One region of the Massilia sp. UYP34 genome, then DNA from elsewhere that is predicted to be linked to it. Evidence: predicted binding sites of a transcription regulator. Region 1 holds the regulator's gene; each other region holds the start of a gene.

Region 1 (4,996 bases):
CGCCTTCGAGCACTTCGCCATGCTCGAAATTGTGGCGCACCAGCGTGCGCTCCATGCGCAGGCAGTCGGCCACGGACAGCTGCGCGCCACGCGCCAGCAGTTCGTGGGTCACGCACATCATCAGGGGCGAACGCTGGCGCATCGCCGCCAGGGCCCGCTGCGCGAACGGCGTCGCGTCGCCTTCGAGCGAGGCCATGATCGCGGCCACCGAGGCCGCGCCGAAATGGGCGTCGATGCGCGTGCGCAGCGACGGCAATTCGCTCTCGCCCGCCAGCGCGGAAAATGGCGCCGCGAAGGCGCGGATCGCCGCCGGCAGCGCGGCGCCGGGCGTGGACGCGATCAACGCATGCAGGGCCGGCAGTTCGGCGCCGGGCACGAACAGGTCGGCCAGCCCGATATGCAGCGCGTCGGCGGCGCCGATCGTCAGCCCGGTCAGGCCCAGGTAATAGCCGAGCCGTCCCGGCGCATGCGACAGGAAATGGCTGCCGCCGACGTCTGGGAACAGGCCGATGTTCACCTCGGGCATGGCCATCCTGGTGCGCTCGGTCACGATGCGCAGGCCGCAATCCGGGCCGCCCTGGGCGATGCCCATGCCGCCGCCCATTACCACGCCGTCCATGACGGCGATGTAGGGCTTCGGATAGAAATGGATCAGGTGGTTCAGCGCGTATTCTTCGGTGAAGAAATCCTCGAGCAACGCACTGCCGCCCATCGGCGTCGCATGGCCGACCTCATGGAAGAAGCGGATGTCGCCGCCCGCGCACAAGGCCTTCTCGCTGCTGCTGGTCAGCACCACCGCCTCGACCTGCGCGTCATCCTGCCAGGCGCGCAGCGCCACGGTCAGCGCGCGCACCATCGCGAGCGACAGCGAATTGAGCGCCTTCGGGCGGTCCAGGGTGATGATGCCGGTGCGGTTGGCGATGCGGGTCAGGACATGGTCGGTCATGGGGTGATCCATCATGGAGAGACCTGCATTTTACCGAACACGCGCTGCGGGTAAAACCGGAAAGGCGGATGCAAAAAGGGCGTCCCCTCAGACGCCCTTAGCTGGTGTGAGCCCTGCGCCTGGTCAGGCGGCAGCGGCCTCTTCGCTGCCACGCTCCGGCAGGCGCTTGATCGAAGTACGGCTATGGTCCTTCAGCATTTGCTTGTGTTTGAGGATCTGTCGGTCCAGCTTATCCATCAGCGTATCGATCGCCGCGTACAGGTCTTGCGCGACGCTTGCCACGTGCAGGGTCTTGCCCGACACCTGGACGTTGATCTCTGCTTTCTGCCTTTTTTCTTTTTCAGTGAGGTTGTCGACGGCCAGGAAGACATGGGTGTCGATCACCTGGTCGAAATGGCGAATGATGCGCTCGAGCTTATTCTGAACGTATTCACGGATGGCGGGGGTCACTTCGAGATGATGGCCACTGATTGTGAGGTTCATACACACTCCTTTGAAAATGATGCACCGTGTGGACCACACCAACGCGACAAGGCACGACGGGTGTGGACGGCGCAGTTACAAGGACTTGCGGAGGCTTACAGGGGGTATCTTGAGGGCTTCACGGTATTTTGCAACCGTCCGGCGCGCAATGACCATGCCTTGTTCCCCGAGCATCTCCGCGATCTTGCTGTCGGATAATGGGTTCCTAGGGTCTTCTGCTCCTGTCAATTGTGCGATGAGCGCACGGATTGCCGTCGAGGATGCTTCGCCTCCCGCCTCGGTGGCAACGTGGCTACCGAAGAAATACTTCAACTCAAACATGCCGTGCGGGGTCAGCATGTATTTCTGGGTTGTGACACGAGAAATTGTGCTCTCGTGTAGGCCTAGTGTATCAGCTATCTCGCGTAAAACAAGGGGCCGCATGGCAACCGCGCCGTGGGAGAAAAAGTTGCGCTGGCGCTCGACGATCGCCTCCGCCACGCGCAGGATGGTGTCGAACCGCTGGCGCATGTTCTTGATGAGCCACTTCGCTTCCTGCAGCTGCGCGCCCATCTGCGCTTCGCTCTTGCCTTGCTTGAGCAGGCTGGCATACAGGCTGTTCACGCGCAGGCGCGGCATCACGTCCGGGTTCAGGGTGACCGCCCAGCCGCTCTTGGCGCGGCGCACGATCACGTCCGGCACCACGTAGTCCGACACGTTCGAGGCGAAGACCGCACCCGGATGCGGATTACACTGGCGCACCACGGCCTGCACCTCGCGCAAGTCTTCGTCGTCGCAGTCGAGCGCTTTTTTCAGCTTGCTGTATTCGCGCTGGGCGAACCAGGTCAGGTAACCTTCGACGATGGTCAGGGCCATGCGCCGCGTGACCATTGGCACGCCCGGCATGCGCCGGATCTGCAGCGCCAGGCACTCGGACGCGCTGCGCGCGCCGACGCCCACCGGGTCCATGCTCTGCACCAGCGCCAGCGCGCAGCGCAGCTCGTCGATCTCGATCTCGAGTTCTTCGGGCAGCCGCGCGTGGATCTCGTCGAGCGGCTCGTCGAGATAGCCGTTGTCGTCCAGCGCATCGATCACCAGCTCGGCGAGCGCACGGTCGCGCACCGACAAGGTGGCTTCGCGCACCTGCTCCATCAGGTGTTCGCGCAGGGTGATGGCGCAGGCTTCCAGCTGCGGGCGGCCGTCCTCGTCCTCGCCGCCGCCGGACGACGGCGCGCCGCCCTCGCTCCAGTCAGCATCAACGCGATCGTTGTCGGCGCCGCTCTCGAGGCTCTCGCCCTCCTGCGCCGGCGCGTCCTGGCCCTCGGCCTGCTGGCCGGGCGCCGGCGGCGCTTCGCCATTGGCGGGCGCATTGTTGATGGCGCCATCGGCCAGCAAACGCACCGAACGGTCGAGCGGATCGTCGAGCCGCTCGAGCAAGGGGTTATCGCCCAGTATCTGCTCGATCTCCTGGTGCAGTTCGAGCGTCGACAGCTGCAGCAACCGGATCGACTGCTGCAGTTGCGGCGTGAGCGCGAGGTGCTGCGAAGTGCGAAGTTGCAGGGACTGTTTCATCTAGGCGTCGCTCACATGCGGAAGTGTTCACCCAGGTACACGCGGCGCACCGACTCGTCCGCGATGATGTCGTCAGGACGGCCGGAGGCAAGCACCGCGCCCTGGTTGATGATGTAGGCGCGGTCGCAGATGCCAAGCGTCTCGCGCACGTTGTGGTCGGTGATCAAGACACCGATCCGGCGCTCTTTCAGGAAGCGCACGATGCGCTGGATCTCGATCACGGCGATCGGGTCGACGCCGGCGAACGGTTCGTCCAGCAGCACGAAGCGCGGATTGGTCGCCAGCGCGCGCGCGATCTCCACGCGGCGGCGCTCGCCGCCCGACAGCGACAGCGCCGGATTCTCGCGCAGCTTCTCGATCTGCAGGTCGGCCAGCAGGGTGTCGAGGCGCTCGTTGATCTGGTCTTTCGACAGCGGCTTGCCATTGTCCTTTTGCAGCTCGAGCACGGCGCGGATGTTCTCTTCCACCGTCAGCTTGCGGAACACCGACGCCTCTTGCGGCAGGTAGGACAGGCCCAATACGGCGCGGCGGTGGATCGGCAGGCTGGTGATGTCGGTGCCGTTGATGTCGATCGAGCCGGCGTCCGACGGCACCAGGCCCACGATCATGTAGAACGACGTGGTCTTGCCGGCGCCGTTCGGGCCCAGCAGGCCGACCACCTCGCCGCACTCGACCTGCAGCGACACGTCGCGCACCACCAGGCGCTTGCCATAGCTTTTCTGCAGGCCCTTGACGACCAGGGTGCTGCAATCGTCCAGCTCCATCGGAATCGCCGTCATTGGGCGCCTCCGCCTGGTGCGCGCTTGGGCGCCAGGATCAGGGTGCCGCGGCCGCCGCCAACCTTGCTCTGGCCGCTGGTGTCGTTACGCACCGTGGCCACTTCCTTGCGGTTGTCGTAGGAGATGAACGGGCCGGTGATCTGGTTGGTCATGCGCGCGCCTTCCAGTTCGCGCACGACGGCGTTGGAATACAGGCGCACCAGTTCCGATCGCTCGTCGTACTCGATGCGCTCGGCCTGGCCGTCGACCCACAGGTCGGAACCACCGTCGCGCTTCTGGCGGAAGGTGGCGACCTTGCCGCCGGCGGCGGTGAGGGTCACGCTCATATAGCCTTCCGGGCTTTCCTTGACCAGGGCGCGGTCGGACTTGAGCACCAGGGTGCCGCGGGTCAGGACCACGTTGCCGGTCAGGATGCGGGTGCCGGTCACCTCGTCGACGTCGAGCGAGTCGAAGTTGATGACTGCCTCCTTGAGCGAATCGGCGCGCTCGGCGGCCGCGGTCAGCGACAGCAGGGAAAGGAAAACGGCGGCAAGTAGTTTTTTCATGGTCGGTTAAGGGTCTCGGGTTGGCACGCGGCGCTGGTGCGGGGAATCAGCGCTGGCGTGGCGGATAGACGATCTGGCCGCGGCTGGACAGGTGCAGCTGCATGGTCGCATTATTGGCGACCATGCCGGTGCCCTTGACGTTGGAGGCGCCAAGCTGCATGTCGATCGGCAGATCGGTCTTCAGGATTTCTTCGTCGGGCAGCACGGTAAGCGCCTGGGTGCGCACGTGCAGCGATTCGCTCTGCGCGGTCTTGGGGCGCTGCAGGTCGACGTCGCCGATCAGCTCGACCCGGTGCTCCTGGTGATGGATTTGCGCGTTCTTCGCCACCACCGTCATCGGCGGGCGGCCCGGCTCGACGCCGCGCAGCACCGGCGCGTCGACGTGCGACACGTCGCCGTTCGGAATATGCGCCAGGCGCTTGCCCGACACCAGGTAGCTCGGCTGGCCGTTCTCGGTCATGCGCACGAAGGAAAAGTTCTCGACGATGTAGTCCGGTTCGTCCGGCGGCCCTCCCAGCTGGGCATCGATGTCGGAGGCCTGCATCAGCTGCAGCAGCCAGAAGCTGCCGAAGGCGAAGAAGGTGCCGATCACGATCATCGCAAGGAGATTCCAGCGGTGCGCGGTACGCTTGTTCTGGACGATGGTAGCCATGCTGGGTGGCCTCAGGCGAAGTACGGCGCGAGCGCCTGGT
Region 2 (4,996 bases), on a different contig from region 1:
TGCGCGCCCGGATCGGGAAAGAGACGGCCCCGGTCAAGCCGGCCGCGACGCCGGCGCCCGCCACGCAGGGAGCCTGAGCAGGCGCACCGTCATGACGCTCGGCGGCGCCGTTTTTCTCGAAACGGTGCAGCGCGCGCCATGCTGGTGCGTCCCGTCACGCCGTCTGGGTCTGGGTCATCCCGCCCAGGGTCTGCGTCTGCGACTGGGTCTGTCCCTGGTCCGGCGGGGCCGGCTCGATCGGGATCAGGAAGTCGCGGCTGATGCCGTTGCCCAGCGCGTCGACCGACGCCAGGAAGCGCGTCAGGAAGGCGTCCAGGCCTTCTTCGAGGATGTCGCCGATCGGGGCCGATTGCAGCATGGCGTACAGCTCCACGGCCAGGCGCTCGGTATCGTGCGACTGCGCATTACGCACGTCCTTCAGGTTGGCCACCACCGCGGCCATGCACGCCACCAGCGAGCGCGGCATTTTCTCTTGCAGTATCAATAGTTCGGCCACCCGCGTCGACGTGATGGCGTCCCGGTAGACCTTGCGGTAGGTCTCGAAGGCGGACACCGAGCGCAGCAGCGCCGCCAGCTGGTAGAACTCTGCCTGCGTCCCGGCCTGGGCGGCATCGGCGCCGCCGAACCTGAACTTGACGTCGAGGATGCGCGCCGTATTGTCGGCCCGTTCCAGGAAGGTGCCGAGGCGGATGAAGTTGAACGCCTCGTCCTGGAGCATGGTGCCCAGCGTGACGCCGCGTGACATGTGCGAGCGGTACTTGACCCATTCCAGGAACTGGCCGGGATCGTGCTCGAAGGTGCGCTTGTCGAGATGCTGCTGCAGCATCAGCCAGGTCGTGTTCTCGGTTTCCCACACCTCGGTGGTCAGGGCGCCGCGCACGGCGCGCGCATTCTCGCGCGCCGCGCGCAGGCAGCTCGTGATCGAGGACAGGTTGTCCGGATCGCGGACCATGAAGTCGATCACGTCCTTCTGCGTGAGCGCGGGGTATTTGGCCTCGAACTGCTCCTCCAGCTCGGACACGACCAGCATGCTGCGCCAGCCCTGCTGCTCGGCCTGCCCCGACTGCGGCATCAGCGAATGCTGGACCCGGACATCGAGCATGCGGGCCGTGTTTTCGGCGCGCTCGGTGTAGCGGGCCATCCAGAACAAGTGGTCTGCGGTGCGGCTCAACATGCTAGTTCTCCAGTATCCAGGTATCCTTGGTGCCGCCGCCCTGCGATGAATTGACCACCAGCGAACCTTCCCGCAGCGCCACCCGGGTCAGGCCGCCCGGCACCATCGACACGGTCTTGCCCGACAAGACGAAGGGACGCAGGTCGATGTGGCGCGGCGCGATGCCCGATTCGACATAGGTCGGGCACGCCGACAAGGCCAGCGTGGGCTGGGCGATATAGCCGTCCGGGTTGGCCACCAGGCGCTCGCGAAAGGCCTCGATCTCGGCGTGGGTCGAGGCCGGCCCGACCAGCATGCCGTAGCCGCCGGCGCCGTGTACTTCCTTCACCACCAGCTCGGGCAGCCGGGACAGGGTATAGGCCAGGTCTTCCTTTTTCCGGCACTGGTAGGTCGGCACATTGTTCAGGATCGGCTTTTCGCCCAGGTAGAATTCGATCATGTCCGGCACGAAGGGATAGATCGACTTGTCGTCGGCCACCCCGGTGCCGATGGCGTTGGCCAGGCCGACCCGCCCGGCGCGCACCGCGTCGAGCAGGCCCGGCACGCCCAGCGTGGACTCGGCGCGGAAGGCGCGTGGATCGAGGTAGTCGTCGTCGATGCGGCGATAGATGACGTCGACCTGCTTCGGCCCGCGCGTGGTGCGCATGTAGACGGTGTCGTCGCTGACATACAGGTCTTGCCCCTGCACCAGCGCCACACCCATCTGCTGGGCCAGGAAGGCGTGTTCGAAATAGGCCGAGTTGTGCATGCCGGGCGTGAGCACGACCACGGTCGGGTCAAGCGGTCCGTCCGGCGCCACGGTGCGCAGATTGTCGAGCAGCAGGTCGGGATAGTGCTCCACTGGCGCCACGCGGTTGCGCGCGAACAGGGCGGGGAACAGCCGCATCATCATCTTGCGGTTTTCCAGCATGTAGGACACGCCGGACGGCACTCGCAGATTGTCCTCCAGAACATAAAACTCGCCCTCACCTGCGCGCACGATGTCGACCCCGGCGATATGGGCGTAGATATTGGAAGGAACCTGGATGCCCTGCATGGCGGGGCGGTACTGCGCATTGTTCAGGATCTGCCCGGACGGAATGATGCCCGCCTTCAGGATATCCTGCCTGTGGTAGACATCGTGCAGGAAACGGTTCAGCGCCGTCACCCGCTGCACCAGGCCGGCCTGCAGCCTGGCCCATTCGGCGGCATTGATCACGCGTGGAATGATGTCGAACGGGATCAAGCGCTCCTTGCCGGCGTTGTCGCCATAGACCGCGAAGGTGATCCCCACCCGCTGGAAAGTCAGTTCGGCTTCGACCCGCTTTTGCGCGATCAGCTCCGGCGGCTGCGAGGCGAGCCAGCGCGCGAACGCGTCATAGTGAGGCCTTGCTGTTGCCGCAGAGGAATACATTTCATTGTAAAAGTTCGGCATTGGGCCCTCCAGTGGCATCAGTGCAATCAAGAAACGTGCCAGCTCGGCAAGGCCGCACGAACCCATTATATTGCGGGTATGAATCATGCTTATGCACAGTTGAAACAGGCATGTATCGATGTGCTGGTATTGTTCGTGATCTCTCCTATAAAGGCACGCCCGCATGGCTATCCGTATCGCGCTGCACCACAAGACCAGTTACCGCTACGACCGGCAAGTCACCCTCTCGCCGCATGAGGTGCGCCTGCGTCCGGCGCCGCACGCGCGCACGCCGATCCTGTCGTATTCGCTGTCGGTGCTGCCGCAGGAGCATTTCATCAACTGGCAGCAAGACCCATACGGAAATTACATCGGCCGCTTCGTGTTCCCGGAAAAAACGGATACGCTCGAGTTTACTGTCGACCTGGTCGCCGACATGACCGTCATCAATCCCTTCGACTTCTTCGTTGAGCAATATGCGGAGCATTTTCCCTTTGCCTATCCCGAGCAGTTGCAGGGGGAACTGAGCGCCTACGCCCAGCCTGAGCCGGCCGGCCCGCTGCTGCGGGCATGGGTGGCGGCGGCGCGGCGCGAGCTGCTGGCGGAGCCGATGAATACCGCCGACTTCCTGGTGGCGATCAACCAGCGCCTGCAGCGCGACATCGCTTATCTGCTGCGCATGGAGCCCGGCGTGCAGACGCCGGAAGACACGCTGGAGAAGCGCACCGGCTCGTGCCGCGACAGCGGCTGGCTGCTGGTGCAGATCCTGCGCACGATGGGGCTGGCGGCGCGTTTCGTTTCCGGCTACCTGATCCAGCTGCGCGCCGACCAGGAGGCGCTCGACGGTCCGAGCGGCGCCATCGAAGACTTCACCGACCTGCACGCGTGGACCGAGGTGTACATCCCCGGCGCCGGCTGGATCGGGCTCGACCCGACCTCGGGCATGCTGGCGGGCGAAGGCCATATCCCGCTCGCCTGCACGGCGCAGCCCTCGTCGGCGGCGCCGGTGACGGGCTTCAGCGACGAGGCCGAGGTCACGTTCGTCCACGAGATGACGATCACCCGCATCCATGAAGACCCACGCGTGACCAAACCGTATTCGGACGCCGACTGGCAGGCCATCGACCGCCTGGGCCGGCAGGTCGACGCCGATCTGCTGGCCCAGGACGTGCGCCTGACCCAGGGCGGCGAGCCCACCTTCGTCTCGATCGACGACATGGACGCGCCGGAGTGGAATACCCAGGCGCACGGCGAGCGGAAACGCGCGCTGGCCGGCACGCTGGCGCAGCGACTGAAGGACAGGTTCGCGCCGGGCGGGCTGCTCCACTACGGCCAGGGAAAATGGTATCCGGGTGAACCGCTGCCGCGCTGGGCGCTGAACATCTTCTGGCGCGTCGACGGCGAGCCGCTGTGGCGCGACCCCGACCTGTTTTCCAGCGAACACGTCGACGACGGCTATGGCGCCGCGGACGCCGCCCGTTTCGCCGCCGCGCTGGTCGATGCGCTCGGCCTGCCCGCCGGCAGCGTCATCCCCGCCTATGAGGACGTGCTGCTGCAGGCCCAGCGCGAGCAGGCGCTGCCGTCCAACCTCGATCCCCTGCAGGCAGACCTGGACGCGCCGGAGGAACGGCGCCGGCTGGCGCGCCTGCTCGAACGCGGCCTGGGCCAGGTGGCCGGCTACGTGCTGCCGCTGCAGGCCGCGGCCGGCGCCGGCTGGCGCACCTCGGCCTGGCCGCTGCGGCGCGAACACCTGTACCTGATCGAGGGCGACTCGCCGATCGGCCTGAGACTGCCGCTGGCCTCGCTGCCATGGGTGCTGGCGCAGGAACGCGATCCCGATGTCGAGGTCGACCCGTTCGCCCCGCGCGCCGCCCTGGCGCCCCTGCAAGAGGCCGTGCAAGCGGCGCCGGGCCGCGCTGGCGGCCAGCAGGCCGGCAGGACCGGCGCGCCGGGCGCGCCCTCAGAGCCTGCCGCGCGCGACGAGCCTGCCGCGCGCGAGGTGATCCACACCGCGCTGTGCGTCGAAGTGCGCGCCGGGCGCCTGCACGTCTTCATGCCGCCGCAGCAACGCCTTGAGGATTACCTGGCGCTGGTCGGCGCGGTCGAGGCCACCGCCGCCAGGCTCGGGATGCAACTGCGGATCGAAGGCTATGCGCCGCCGCGGGACCCGCGCGTCAAGCTGCTCAGCGTCACGCCCGACCCTGGCGTCATCGAAGTCAATATCCATCCGGCCGCCTCGTGGAACGAGCTGGTGCACAACGTGACGACCCTGTACCAGGAAGCGCGCCTCACGCGCCTGGGCACCGAGAAATTCATGCATGACGGCCGCCACACCGGCACCGGTGGCGGCAACCACGCCACCCTGGGCGGCGCCAGCGCCGAAGACAGCCCGATGCTGCGCCGTCCCGACCTGCTCAAGAGCCTGATCA
Region 3 (4,996 bases), on a different contig from region 1:
GACGTCGATGACGGCGCCGAGGCCCGAGCATTCGAGCAGCATCAGCGCCGTCCCGACGACGCCCGCCATGCTGATGTCCTTGGCCGCCGCCGCCAGGCCGTCCTCGGCCAGCGCCGGCAGGATCTCGAGGTCGGCGCGCAGGCGCTCCGGCGGCGCGCCGACGCTCGCGTTCCAATAGGCATACGGTTCGTGGAAGCGTCCGCGCAGGTCGATCGCGGCGACCAGGTGCTGGCCAGGGCCCGCATCGAAGCTGGTGAGCAGGCGCCGCGCGCGGCCGACGATGGCGACCGACAGCTGTTCGCGCTCGCTGCGCCGGTTGCTGTGGCCGCCGACGATGGGAACGCCGTATGCGAGCGAGGCCGCCGCCAGCCCTTCCAGCACCGGGGTGGCGGCGTCGCCTCCGCGGCTCCACAGCGCATCGACGACGGCGGTGGGCCGTCCCCCCATGGCATAGATGTCGCTGACGTTGACCATCACCCCGCAATACCCGGCGAACCAGGGTTCGCGCTCGACGAATTCGTTCAGGAAGCCTTCGATCGCGAACAGCAGGTAGCCGTCGCCGTCGGGGATCGCCGCGCAATCGTCGCCGATGGCGATGCCGCTGGGCGCCGCCCCGCGCAAGGCCGGCAGCACGTCCTCGATGTCGCGCTTGTGCGCGAAACCCGGGCTCGCGCGCAGCGACGCGGCGAGCGCTTCCAGCATCGTCTCTTTCATGGCGCCGGCCGCTTTTCGTAGGTGGACAGGGTCGAGCAGGCGCCGCAGCGTCCGCACCCCGCCTTGATCTCGGCCGCGCGCAGATTGCCGCGCTCGAGGATCCCGGCCAGCGGCGCGAGGATGGCGCGCATGAAGGCGGCGTCGGGCGCCGGATGGTCTTCCAGCGGGGTGCCGGTGACGGGCACGAACGGCACCACGAAGGGATACACGCCCATGCCCACCAGGCGCTCGCTCATGGCCAGGATGGCCTCGGGCGTGTCGCCCAGCCCGGCCAGGATATAGGTGCTGACCTGGCCCGGGCCGAACACCGCGACCGCGGCCTCGAAGGCGCTGAAATAGCGCTCGAGCGGCACGCTCGCCTTGCCCGGCATGATGCGCGCGCGCACCGCCGGCGTCACCGCTTCCAGGTGCATGCCCAATGAGTCGACGCCGGCATCGCGCATGCGCCGGAACCACGCGTCGTCGTCGGGCGGCTCGCACTGGCCCTGGATCGGCAGGTCGACCGCCGCCTTGACTGCGAACGCGCTCTCGCACAGGATGCGCGCGCCGCGGTCAGTGGCGTTCGGGGTGCCGGTGGTCATGACCATATGTTTCACGCCGTCGAGCAGCACCGCGGCGCGCGCGACTTCGGCCAGCTGCTCCGGCGTCTTGCGCAGGATGGTGCGGCCGGCCGCCAGCGACTGGCCGATCGCGCAGAACTGGCAGGACTTGCGCCGGCTTTCATAGCGGATGCAGCTTTGCAGGACCGTGGTGGCCAGCACGTCGGCGCCGTGCAGGGTGGCGATCTTGGAGTACGGCACGCCGTCGTAGGTTTGCAGCTTGTAGAAGCGCGGCTGGCGCGGAAAGGACACCACGGCCAGCTCGACCCCGTCACGTACGATGCGCGTCGAGCCGTCGGCGCGCGGCGTTGCGACGTAGGGCGAGCTCCAGGCGCCGGCCGTGTGCACCGGGATCATCACCGTGTGGCCGTCGATCGTGACCGCCTTGTGGTCGGTCGGGCCGGCGCCGCCGCGCCGGCTCGGCGCGCCGATGCTGGTGTCGTCCAGCCGCAGTCCGACCGACTGCAGCTGGGCGATCAACTGCTGGTTCATGGGGTTCATGGCTGCTCCAGTGCTTGGGGTGGAATGTGCGCGCCGCGCGGCTCGACCGCCTGCGCCTGCATGGGCTGCATGGGCTGCATGGGCGCCGTCTGGCGCGGATCGATCAAGAGGCTCAGGAGTTCGGGCCGCGCGTAGTGGCCGACCGAATCCATCATGCGCTTGCGTTTCGTGTTCAAGGCCAGGTCCAGGTCGGCCACGACCATGCCTTCGCCGCTGCGCAGCGGCTCGGCCAGCAGCTTGCCCTCGGGCGAGACGATGGCGGTGAAGCAGCCTCCGCGCAGCGCCTTGCGGCGTTCGGGCTCGGGCGTGATCGCCTCGATCTGGGCGTCGGTGAGCCAGCCGGTGGCGTTCACGACGAAGCAGCCCGACTCGAGCGCATGGTGGCGGATGGTCACTTCCATCTGGTCGGCGAAGACCTGCCCCACCATCGAGCCGGGGAACTGGGCGGCATGGATTTCCTCGTGCTGCGCCATCAGCGCGTAGCGCGCCAGGGGATTGTAGTGTTCCCAGCAAGCCAGCGCGCCGAGGCGGCCGACCGCGCTGTCCACCACCTTCAGGCCGCTGGCGTCGCCCTGGCCCCAGACCATCCGCTCGTGATAGGTCGGCGTGATCTTGCGCCGCTTGAGGATCAATTCGCCGTCGGCGTCGAACACCAGCTGCGTGTTGTACAGCGAGCCGTGGTCGCGCTCGTTCACGCCGAGCACCACGACGACGCCGTGGCGCCGGGCCGCGGCGCCGACGGCGTGGGTCACCGGCCCCGGCACCGTCACCGCACGCTCATACAGCAGCAGGTGCTCGGGACCCTGCTCGAAAGGCGGCTGGATGAAGGAGAAGTAGGGATAGTAGGGCACGAAGGTCTCCGGGAACACCGCCAGTTGCGCGCCCCGCGACGCGGCCTGCGCGATGGCGTCGCAGACCTTCGCGACGGTGCCGTCGGCGCTGTCCAGGTCCGGCGCGATCTGCACCGCCGCCGCCCTGACCACCCTGTTCGCTTGATTCATGGTGCCGCCCTCCTTCGCTGCCTACAGGGTCCAGGTATCGATGACGACCGCGTTGTCGCGCAGGTGCAGCAGCTTCAGGTCGAGCACATCGAGCGGGCTGATCGGACGGATGCCTTCGATCAGCGCCGGCTCGCCATGGCCGTACAGCGCCTGCAGCGCGAAGCGGCAGGCATACACCTTGCCGCCCTCTTCCATGAACTTGGTGAGCTGCCTGCTGTAGTTCTGGTGGCCCGGGAAAGCTTCGTCGCCGATGGTCGGGAAGCCGCGCTGGATGCCCAGGGTCACGCCCGGTCCGTACATCAGGATCGAGGTTTCGTAGCCCTTGCGCTGCAGGCGGGTGGCCTGCAGCATGTTGACGAAGCCGATCGATCCTTCGTACGCCACCGTGTGGAAGGTCACCAGCGCTTTCTCGCCCGGCTTCGCCTTGACGTCCTCGAATACCTTCTCCTCGTAGTCCACGAAGAAGTCGCCTTTCTGGTGCTTGGCTTGGGTAACTGCTGGCATGGTAGTGCTCCTGTCTAGTGGTTGAATTGGTGCGGGGAACCGACGTCCGCACAGGGGAATTGATTGCATGCTCCGTGCCAGTCAATGCCGCGAAGGACAGGCATTGAATGGAGCGTTGTCCATTCAAGCCGCCGTCCAAGAGGCATGCCGGCGCGGTGCGCGACAGCGATCCGGTCAAACCGTGCAGTCAATGACGACGGCATCACCGGAGCGCGGCGCGCCTGGCCTGCGGTATGCCTGGCATGCGGCGGTGCGGCGCATGCCACATGACGGCGCGCGCTGCACCGCCGCATGTCAGGCATACCGCAGCGCCGGTGCGCCGCCTTGCGCCAGCGCGGCGATGTGCGCCGCCAGGTATTCGGCATCGCGCGCCACGCCCGAGAAGCGGCCCGAACCCCAGGTATGCAGCCAGGGCAGGCCGAGGAAGTACAGTCCCGGCTGGCCACTGATGCCGCGCGCATGGACCGGATGGCCGCGCCCATTGAAGACCGGCGCATTGACCCATTTGAAATCCGGCGCGAAGCCGATGCACCAGATCACGGCCGTGACGCCCTCGGCGCGCAGGTCGAGCGTGTCCTCCTGCGCGCTGTCCGGCTCCCATGGCGCCACGTAGGCGGCGCCGGGCGGCGCGGCGATGCCCTGGGACGCGATCCAGTGGTCGATCGAGGCATTGATGCGGTTGTAGACATGGTCGGCCTGGTCCAGGTTGGCCTTCAGGTTGGGGGCGAAAGCGAGACGCGTTCCCTCCAGGCCGGTCAGGGCGCCGTGCAGCCGCATGCCCTGCAGTGCGAAGGCGCGCAGGTCGATGTCGCGCCCGCCGTCGCGCCCGGTGACGTAGTGGTTGGTGTTGTCGCGCACGCCTTCACGCAACGGATGCTCGCCGACCGCCTTGTCGTAATAGCCCATGTCGGCCAGCCAGTCGACCACGTCGCGGCCGCGATAAAAGCGCGCGCAGCGCGGCGCGTCGCCGGTGGCCAGGTGGACCCGGCGGCCGGCCAGGTGCAGGTCTTCCGCGATCTGCGCGCCGGACTGGCCTGAGCCGACCACCAGCACCGCGCCGTCGGGCAGGCTGTGCGGGTTGCGGTAGTCGGCCGAGTGCAGCTGCACGATGCCGGCCGGCAGGCGTTCGGCCAGGCGCGGCACGATCGGCTCCTGGTAGCAGCCGGAGGCCACCACGACCTGGCCCGCGGTGGTCGCGCCGATGCTGGTGCGCAGCGCGAAGCCGCCGCCCGCAAGCGGCGCCACCTCGCGCACCTCGACGCCCTCGCGCACCGGCGCGTTCACCTTGGCGATGAAGCCGTCCAGGTAGTCGACGATCTGCTCGCGCTTCATGAAGCCGTGCGGATCGTCGCCGGCATACGGATGGCCTGGCAGCTGGCATTGCCAGTTCGGGGTCACCAGCGAGAACGCGTCCCAGCGCTGGGTGCGCCAGGCATGCGCCTGCGCGTGCTTTTCGAACACGACGTGGCCGATGCCGGCCTGCTGCAGGTAGTAGCTCATGGACAGGCCGGCCTGGCCACCGCCGACGATGGCGACGTCGACATGCGCATCGAGCGCAGGCAGGATGGTGGGGATGGTCATGCGGTTTCTCCGGTAGGAAGGTTGGAAGGCGACGCCGGCCTGGCCGACCGGCCGGCGTAGCCGGCTTGCGGGGTGTGGCAGGGCGGATAGCTGGCC

What was found. The regulator sigma-54, encoded in region 1, starts transcription at its own class of promoters, with help from an activator protein. The targets are predictions, from matches to a motif close to TGGCANGNAANCTGCTTT.
Region 2: a site for sigma-54 is predicted at 2,612-2,629, ahead of ACZ9AQ_RS17610 (circularly permuted type 2 ATP-grasp protein). Genes of this name have one in related genera too.
Region 3: a site for sigma-54 is predicted at 3,382-3,399, ahead of ACZ9AQ_RS15915 (MSMEG_0572/Sll0783 family nitrogen starvation response protein). Genes of this name have one in related genera too.

The regions. Positions count from the first base shown of each region.
Region 1 is NZ_JBWBRF010000001.1:43,474-48,469, forward strand. Features, by position in the region: gene ACZ9AQ_RS00210 (enoyl-CoA hydratase/isomerase family protein) at 1-946, opposite strand, end outside; gene hpf (ribosome hibernation-promoting factor, HPF/YfiA family) at 1,070-1,429, opposite strand; gene ACZ9AQ_RS00220 (RNA polymerase factor sigma-54) at 1,505-2,980, opposite strand; gene lptB (LPS export ABC transporter ATP-binding protein) at 2,992-3,744, opposite strand; gene lptA (lipopolysaccharide transport periplasmic protein LptA) at 3,756-4,304, opposite strand; gene lptC (LPS export ABC transporter periplasmic protein LptC) at 4,351-4,956, opposite strand; gene ACZ9AQ_RS00240 (KdsC family phosphatase) at 4,968-4,996, opposite strand, start outside.
Region 2 is NZ_JBWBRF010000012.1:108,806-113,801, reverse strand. Features, by position in the region: gene ACZ9AQ_RS17620 (zinc-binding metallopeptidase family protein) at 1-77, shown strand, start outside; gene ACZ9AQ_RS17615 (alpha-E domain-containing protein) at 155-1,174, opposite strand; gene ACZ9AQ_RS17610 (circularly permuted type 2 ATP-grasp protein) at 1,176-2,588, opposite strand; gene ACZ9AQ_RS17605 (transglutaminase family protein) at 2,752-4,996, shown strand, end outside.
Region 3 is NZ_JBWBRF010000010.1:27,392-32,387, forward strand. Features, by position in the region: gene ACZ9AQ_RS15900 (sll0787 family AIR synthase-like protein) at 1-714, opposite strand, end outside; gene ACZ9AQ_RS15905 (MSMEG_0568 family radical SAM protein) at 711-1,814, opposite strand; gene ACZ9AQ_RS15910 (Nit6803 family nitrilase) at 1,811-2,815, opposite strand; gene ACZ9AQ_RS15915 (MSMEG_0572/Sll0783 family nitrogen starvation response protein) at 2,837-3,319, opposite strand; gene ACZ9AQ_RS15920 (MSMEG_0569 family flavin-dependent oxidoreductase) at 3,614-4,900, opposite strand; gene ACZ9AQ_RS15925 (MSMEG_0567/Sll0786 family nitrogen starvation N-acetyltransferase) at 4,897-4,996, opposite strand, start outside.